Regions from separate parts of the Ruania suaedae genome, predicted to be linked through region 2. Evidence: predicted binding sites of a transcription regulator. Region 2 holds the regulator's gene; the other holds the start of a gene.
The links. The regulator HrcA, encoded in region 2, represses chaperone genes, less so after heat shock. The targets are predictions, from matches to a motif close to TTNGCACTCGNNNNNNNCGAGTGCNAA.
Positions count from the first base shown of each region.

Region 1: the regulator HrcA is predicted to act here: its motif matches at 1,642-1,668, upstream of groL (chaperonin GroEL).

Region 1 is NZ_CP088018.1:603,528-606,936, forward strand. It holds gene LQF12_RS02760 (HTTM domain-containing protein) at 1-81, shown strand, start outside; gene LQF12_RS02765 (phytoene desaturase family protein) at 114-1,589, shown strand; gene groL (chaperonin GroEL) at 1,790-3,409, shown strand, end outside.
Region 2 is NZ_CP088018.1:2,042,613-2,046,021, forward strand. It holds gene dnaJ (molecular chaperone DnaJ) at 1-822, opposite strand, end outside; gene hrcA (heat-inducible transcriptional repressor HrcA) at 853-1,911, opposite strand; gene LQF12_RS09460 (DUF3097 domain-containing protein) at 2,048-2,899, shown strand; gene LQF12_RS09465 (hypothetical protein) at 2,981-3,409, opposite strand, start outside.

The DNA.
Region 1 (3,409 bases), 1.4 Mb from region 2:
CCCTCCGAACCCGACGACCCGCCCGGCGCCGAGACCTCGGAAGAGACAGAGGAACGCCGCGCCGCAACGGCGGCCCGCTGACGCCCGTCCCGGAAACAGGGGAGACTGGAGGCATGGTGCGCAGCGCAACGGACGTCGTCGTGATCGGCTCGGGCCCGAACGGGCTGACGGCGGCCGTCACGATGGCGCGCGCCGGCCTCGAGGTGATCGTGCTCGAGGCTCAGGCGGTGGCCGGCGGGGGTGCGCGCACGCTCGACTCGCCGCAGGCCGACGGGCTCCGTGAGGACATCTGCTCGGCCGTGCACCCGCAGGCGCTGGCCAGCCCCGCGTTCGGGGAGTTCGACTTCGCCGCCCGCGGGGTCGAGCTGATCGCACCGGAGGTCTCCTACGCCCAACCCCTTGACGACGGGCGCGCCGCGATCGCCTACCGCTCGCTGGAGCGCACCGTGGCCGAGCTCGGCCCGGACGGACCGGCGTGGCAGCACTTCTTCGCACCCCTGGTCGAGAACGCCGGGCTGCTCACCGAACTTGCGCTGGGCGACCGCCGCCACGTGCCGGCAGGCCTGGGCAGCGTGCGCGGACTGCGCGCGCTGGCCGCTGCCGGGCTGCGGGTGCTCGAGCAGGCCACACCCGCCTGGAACCTGCGCTTCTCCAGTGACCTCGGCCCCGCCCTGCTCACCGGCGTGGCCGCCCACGCGATCGCCCCGCTGCCCAGCCCCGCCGCCTCCGGCACGGCGATGATGCTGGCCACGCAGGCCCACACCGTCGGCTGGCCGATCCCCGTCGGGGGGTCGGGCTCCCTGACGGCGGCCCTGATCGCCGACCTGGAGGCGCACGGCGGCCGCGTGGTCACCGATGCCGAGGTGCGGTCCTGGACCGATCTGCCACGTGCCCGGGCCTACCTCGCCGACACCTCACCGGCCGGGCTGGTGCAGATCTGGGGGGAACGGATGCGCCCGTCGGTGCGCCGCGCCCTGGAACGGTTCCGCTACGGCGACGCCGCGGCGAAGGTCGACTACGTCCTCTCCGGGCCGGTGCCGTGGGCGGATCCGCGCGTCGGCGAGGCCGCCACCGTGCACGTCGGTGGCACCCGGGAGCAGATGGCCGCGGCCGAGAACGAGGTCGCCTCGGGCCGGATGCCGCAGCGACCCATGGCCCTCTTCTCCGATCCGGCGATCGCCGACCCGGGCCGGATCGTCGGCGGCCTGCGCCCCGGCTGGGCCTACGCCCACGTGCCGGCCGGGCACCCCGGCGACATCACGGAGGCCCTGACCGCGCAGATCGAACGGTTCGCGCCCGGGTTCCGGGACGTCGTCGTGAGCGCGCGTTGTACCCCGGCCTCGCAGATGTCGGTCCACAATGCGAACTACATCGGCGGTGACATCGCCTCCGGTGCCCTGTCCACCTGGGGCCTGCTGGCCCGCCCCCGGCTGGCGTGGGACCCCTACCGGGTCTCGATCCCGGGGGTGTATCTGTGCTCGCAGTCCACGCCGCCGGCCCCGGGCGTGCACGGCATGTCCGGATGGCACGCCGCTCGCCGGGCCCTCGCACAACGGTTCTCGCTGCCCGTGCCCTCGCTCGCTCCCTGAGCGCGTGACCGTCCCTCCTTGCACTCTCGGGCCGAGAGTGCCAATAATGGCATTAGCACTCTCGCTCTGAGAGTGACAACCGTGGTCAGCGAGACGAGGCGCCGGCCCGGTGCGTGACGTGAACGCACCGGATCGACGTCGTCCGTCGCGGGCGTCCCGCCGGCCGAACCGAAAGCCAGTTCCGGAGGATCGAACCGCCAATGGCTAAGCAGATTGCTTTCAACGAGGAGGCCCGTCGCGGGATGGAGCGTGGGCTCAACGCCCTCGCCGACACCGTGAAGGTCACCCTCGGCCCGCGGGGACGCAATGTCGTCCTCGAGAAGAAGTGGGGCGCCCCCACGATCACCAACGATGGTGTGTCCATCGCCAAGGAGATCGAGCTCGAGGAGCCCTACGAGAAGATCGGCGCCGAGCTCGTCAAGGAGGTCGCCAAGAAGACTGACGACGTCGCAGGCGACGGCACCACCACCGCCACCGTGCTGGCTCAGGCGCTCGTGCGCGAGGGTCTGCGCAACGTCGTCGCCGGCGCCAACCCGATCGCCCTCAAGCGGGGCATCGAGAAGGCCGTCGACGCCGTCACCGCCGAGCTGCTCACCTCGGCCACCGAGGTGGACACCAAGGCGCAGATCGCGGCCACCGCCGGCATCTCCGCCGGTGACCCGCAGATCGGTGAGCTGATCGCCGAGGCCCTCGACAAGGTGGGCAAGGAAGGCGTCATCACCGTCGAGGAGTCCCAGGCGCTGGGCCTCGAGCTCGAGCTCACCGAGGGTATGCGCTTCGACAAGGGCTACCTGTCGGCGTACTTCGTCACCGACCAGGACCGCCAGGAGGCCGTTCTGGAGGACGCCTATGTCCTGCTCGTCGAGGGCAAGATCTCCAACGTCAAGGAGGTCCTGCCGCTGCTGGAGAAGGTCATCCAGTCGGGCAAGCCGCTGCTGATCATCTCCGAGGACGTCGAGGGCGAGGCCCTGGCCACCCTGGTGCTCAACAAGATCCGTGGCACCTTCAAGTCCGTGGCCGTCAAGGCCCCGGGCTTCGGCGACCGCCGCAAGGCCATGCTCAACGACATCGCCATCCTCACCGGTGGTGAGGTCGTGTCCGAGACCGTCGGCCTCAAGCTCGACAACGTCGGCCTCGAGGTGCTCGGTACCGCCCGCAAGGTCGTCGTGACCAAGGACGAGACCACGATCGTCGAGGGTGCCGGCGACGCCGACGCCATCGCCGGCCGTGTGAGCCAGATCCGCGCCGAGATCGAGAACTCCGACTCCGACTACGACCGCGAGAAGCTCCAGGAGCGCCTGGCCAAGCTCGCCGGTGGTGTCGCGGTCATCAAGGCCGGTGCCGCCACGGAGGTCGAGCTCAAGGAGCGTAAGCACCGCATCGAGGACGCGGTGCGCAACGCCAAGGCTGCTGTGGAGGAGGGGATCGTCGCCGGTGGTGGCGTGGCCCTCATCCAGGCTGCGGCGCTGGCCTTCGCCAAGCTCGAGCTGGACGGCGACGAGGCCACCGGTGCCTCGATCGTCCAGATCGCGGTGGACGCCCCGCTCAAGCAGATCGCCGTGAACGCCGGCCTCGAGGGCGGCGTCGTGGTGGAGAAGGTGCGCGGACTGCCCACCGGACACGGCCTCAACGCCGCGACCGGTGAGTACGAGGACCTTCTCGCCGCCGGCATCAACGACCCGGTGAAGGTGACCCGTTCTGCGCTGCAGAACGCGGCCTCCATCGCCGGCCTGTTCCTCACCACCGAGGCCGTCGTGGCCGACAAGCCGGAGAAGGCCGCCCCGGCCGCCGGCGGTGGCGACGACATGGGTGGCATGGGC
Region 2 (3,409 bases):
CAGGGCGGCCGCCGTCATCGGCAGCTCGGTGGTGCAGTGCAGGTCGTCGCCGCGCCGGGTGAAGACTGGGTGACGCTTCTCGCGGACCTCCACGTACAGGTCACCGGGCGGGCCGCCGGCCGGGCCGACCTCGCCCTGGCCGGTGAGCTTGATCCGGGTGCCGTCGTCGACCCCGGCGGGGACGTTGACCCGCACGCTCCGGCGGGTGCGCACGCGCCCCTCGCCGGCGCACTCGCTGCACGGGTCGGTGATGATCGTGCCGAAGCCGGAACAGTTCGCGCAGGCCGAGGTGGTCATCACCTGGCCGAGGAAGGAGCGGGCCATCCGCTGCACCGAGCCGCGGCCGTGGCAGACCTCACAGGTGCTCGGGCTGGTGCCGGGCCGGCAGCAGGATCCCTGGCAGGTGGTGCAGATGACGGCGGTCTCGACCTCGATGTCCTTGCTGACGCCGAAGGCGGCCTCGGACAGCTCCAGGGAGATCCGCAGCAGCGCATCCTGCCCGCGACGGGTACGCGAGGCCGGTCCCCGGCCACCACCGCCACCACCGGCCGCGGCCTGGAAGAACGTCTCGAAGATGTCGGAGAACCCGAAGCCGGCACCGCCGGCCCCCGCACCACCGGGCTGCTGGCCCATGTCGTACATCTGGCGCTTCTCGGGGTTGGAGAGCACCTCGTGGGCGGCGGCGATCTCCTTGAACCGGTCCGCGTTCTCGACGCCGGCGACATCCGGGTGGTGCTGCCGGGCCAGCTTGCGATAGGCGCGCTTGATCTCCTCGGTACTGGCGTCGCGGGAGACTCCGAGGGTCGCGTAGTAATCGGTCACGTGTTGCCTTCTGTGTCGCAGGTGTGGGAGTCAGCCGCCGAGGAAGCGGGAGAGATAGCGCGCGACGGCCCGGACGGCGGCCATCGTGGTGGGGTAGTCCATGCGCGTCGGGCCGAGGATGCCGAGCTGCCCGATGGATGCTGCGCCCTCGCCACCGTAACCGCTGGCGACGATGGATGCTTCCTGCAGGTTCTCATGGTGGGTCTCGCGACCGATCCGCACGGCCAGCGGGTGGTCCGCGCCCCGGCCGCCCATCCCCTGCTCGGCGTCGTCAGCGGCCATCTCGCTCAGCAGCCGCAGCAGCACTACGTGCTCCTCCAGCGCCTCCAGCACCGGCCCGATGGTGCGGGTGAAGTCGACGTCGGCACGGGCCAGGTGCGCGGTGCCGGCCATCACGATCCGCTCCTCGACGTCCTGGGAGAGGGTGTCGGTGATGGTGGCGAGCACGGCCGTGACCAGGGCCCGGTCGGCAGGCCGGAAGGCCTGCTCCACATCGGTCAGCACCGAGCGCAGCCGGGCCGCGTTCCGGCCCGCGACCTCGGCGTTCAGCCGTGCCCGCAGCTCGGCGACCATCGTCTCGTCCAGGTCCTCGGTGGCCTCGACCCGGCGCTGCTCCACGCGCCCGTTGGCCGTGATGATCACCACCAGCAGGCTCCGCTCGCCGGTGGGGATCAGCTCCACGTGCCGCAGGGCCGAACGGCGCAGGGAGGGGTACTGCACGACGGCGACCTGCTGGGTGAGGTGGGCGAGCAGCCGCACCGTGCGCTCGAGCACGTCGTCGAGATCGACGGCGCCCTCCATCAGCTCGGCGATGGCGCGGCGCTCGACCGTGGACAGCGGTTTGATCACCGAGATCTGATCAACGAAGAGCCGGTAGCCCTTGTCGGTGGGGATGCGCCCGGCGGAGGTGTGCGGCTGGGCGATGTACCCGTGTTCCTCCAGCGCCGCCATGTCGTTGCGGATGGTGGCCGGGGAGACGTCCAGGTTGTGACGGTCCACCAGGTTGCGTGAGCCGACCGGTTCACGGCTGCGCACGTAGTCCTGCACGATGGCCTGCAGCACCTGCAGCTGGCGCTCCGAGCTGGACATCCTCACCTCCCTGGCGATCAGCACTCGATGACGGTGAGTGCCAATTCTACGCGGTGCGCGGGCGGGCGGCGGCGTCGCTACCCGACCCGCGTGCCGCCGCGGCGGCGGCCCGGTCCGGTCGTAGGCTCGCGGGGTGATGAACGACCGGTACGGCTCCGACGTCCTCAGCAGTGATCCACACGCGCGCACCCGGCCCCGCACGGTCGAGGCAGCCGCCGAGCCCGGCCTGGTGGTCGAGGAGGTCCAGAGCGGCTGGGTGGGCGCCGTGGTCGCCGTGGAGAAGAGCGGCGGTCAGCACGTGGTGGTGCTGGAGGACCGCCGCGGCCGCACGCGCACGTTTCCGCTCGGTGCCGGCTTCTGGGTGGAGGGCAAGCCCGTGCGCCTGGTCCCCCACCGCGCCCAGGCCGCCCCCGCCGGGCCGGCCCGCACAGCGTCCGGGTCCCGGGCGGTCGCCGGTGCGAGGGCACGGGTGGCACGGGGTTCCCGGATCTGGGTCGAGGGCCGCCACGACGCCGAGCTGGTCGAGAAGGTGTGGGGCGAGGACCTGCGGATTGAGGGGGTCGTGGTCGAGATGCTCGACGGCGTCGACAATCTGGCCGATCGCCTCACCGAGTTCGCGCCCGAGCCCGGGCGCCGCGTAGGTGTGCTCGTCGATCACCTGGTGGCGGGCAGCAAGGAGTCGCGCGTGGCCCAGGAGGTGGTGCGCCGCTTCGGGTCGAAGCAGGTGCTGGTGGTGGGTCACCCCTACGTCGACGTCTGGCAGGCGGTGAAGCCGGCGCGGCTGGGCCTGCAGGCGTGGCCGCACGTGCCGCGGGGCACCGACATCAAGGTCGGCACGCTCACCGCGCTGGGCTGGCCGGCCGGTGATCAGGCCGATATCGCGCGGGGCTGGAAGAAGATCCTGGGCACGGTCCGCGACTACCGCGACCTGGAGCCGAGCCTGCTGGGCCGGGTGGAGGAGCTCGTCGACTTCGTCACGGCCCCGTAGACCCCTCGGCGTAGCAGCACGAGAGCCGCCGGCGCACAGCACCGGCGGCTCTCGTGGGTTCAGGCCTCAGTTCGGCAGGCCTCAGTTCGAAGCGGGCACCCGGCCCGCGTTCTTGCTGTACAGCCAGGACACGGCCAGCACCACGACCGGGGCCGAGACCAGCGTGCCGATGCCGCACAGCGCCGCACCGACCGCGTTGGCGACCATGCCCAGCAGCAGCACGATGATCGTCTGCCCCGGGGTGGCCAGTGCCAGCTTCACCGAGGACGTGATCGCCTCGATGACGTTCTGGCCCTTGTCGAGGGCGAAGTACACGGCGTACACGCCGAAGAAGACCACGGCGAGCGGCAGCACAAACGTCCAGGACAGCAGCGAGGAGGCCAGGCCGAGGACGACGGCCACGAGCGCGACCTGCAGGGGGTTCGGGATCGCGAAGAAGTCCCGCACGCTGACGCGCTTGCCGTGGACGGTCTGCAGCGCCGCGTTGGCCACACCGGCGGCCGCGAAGAT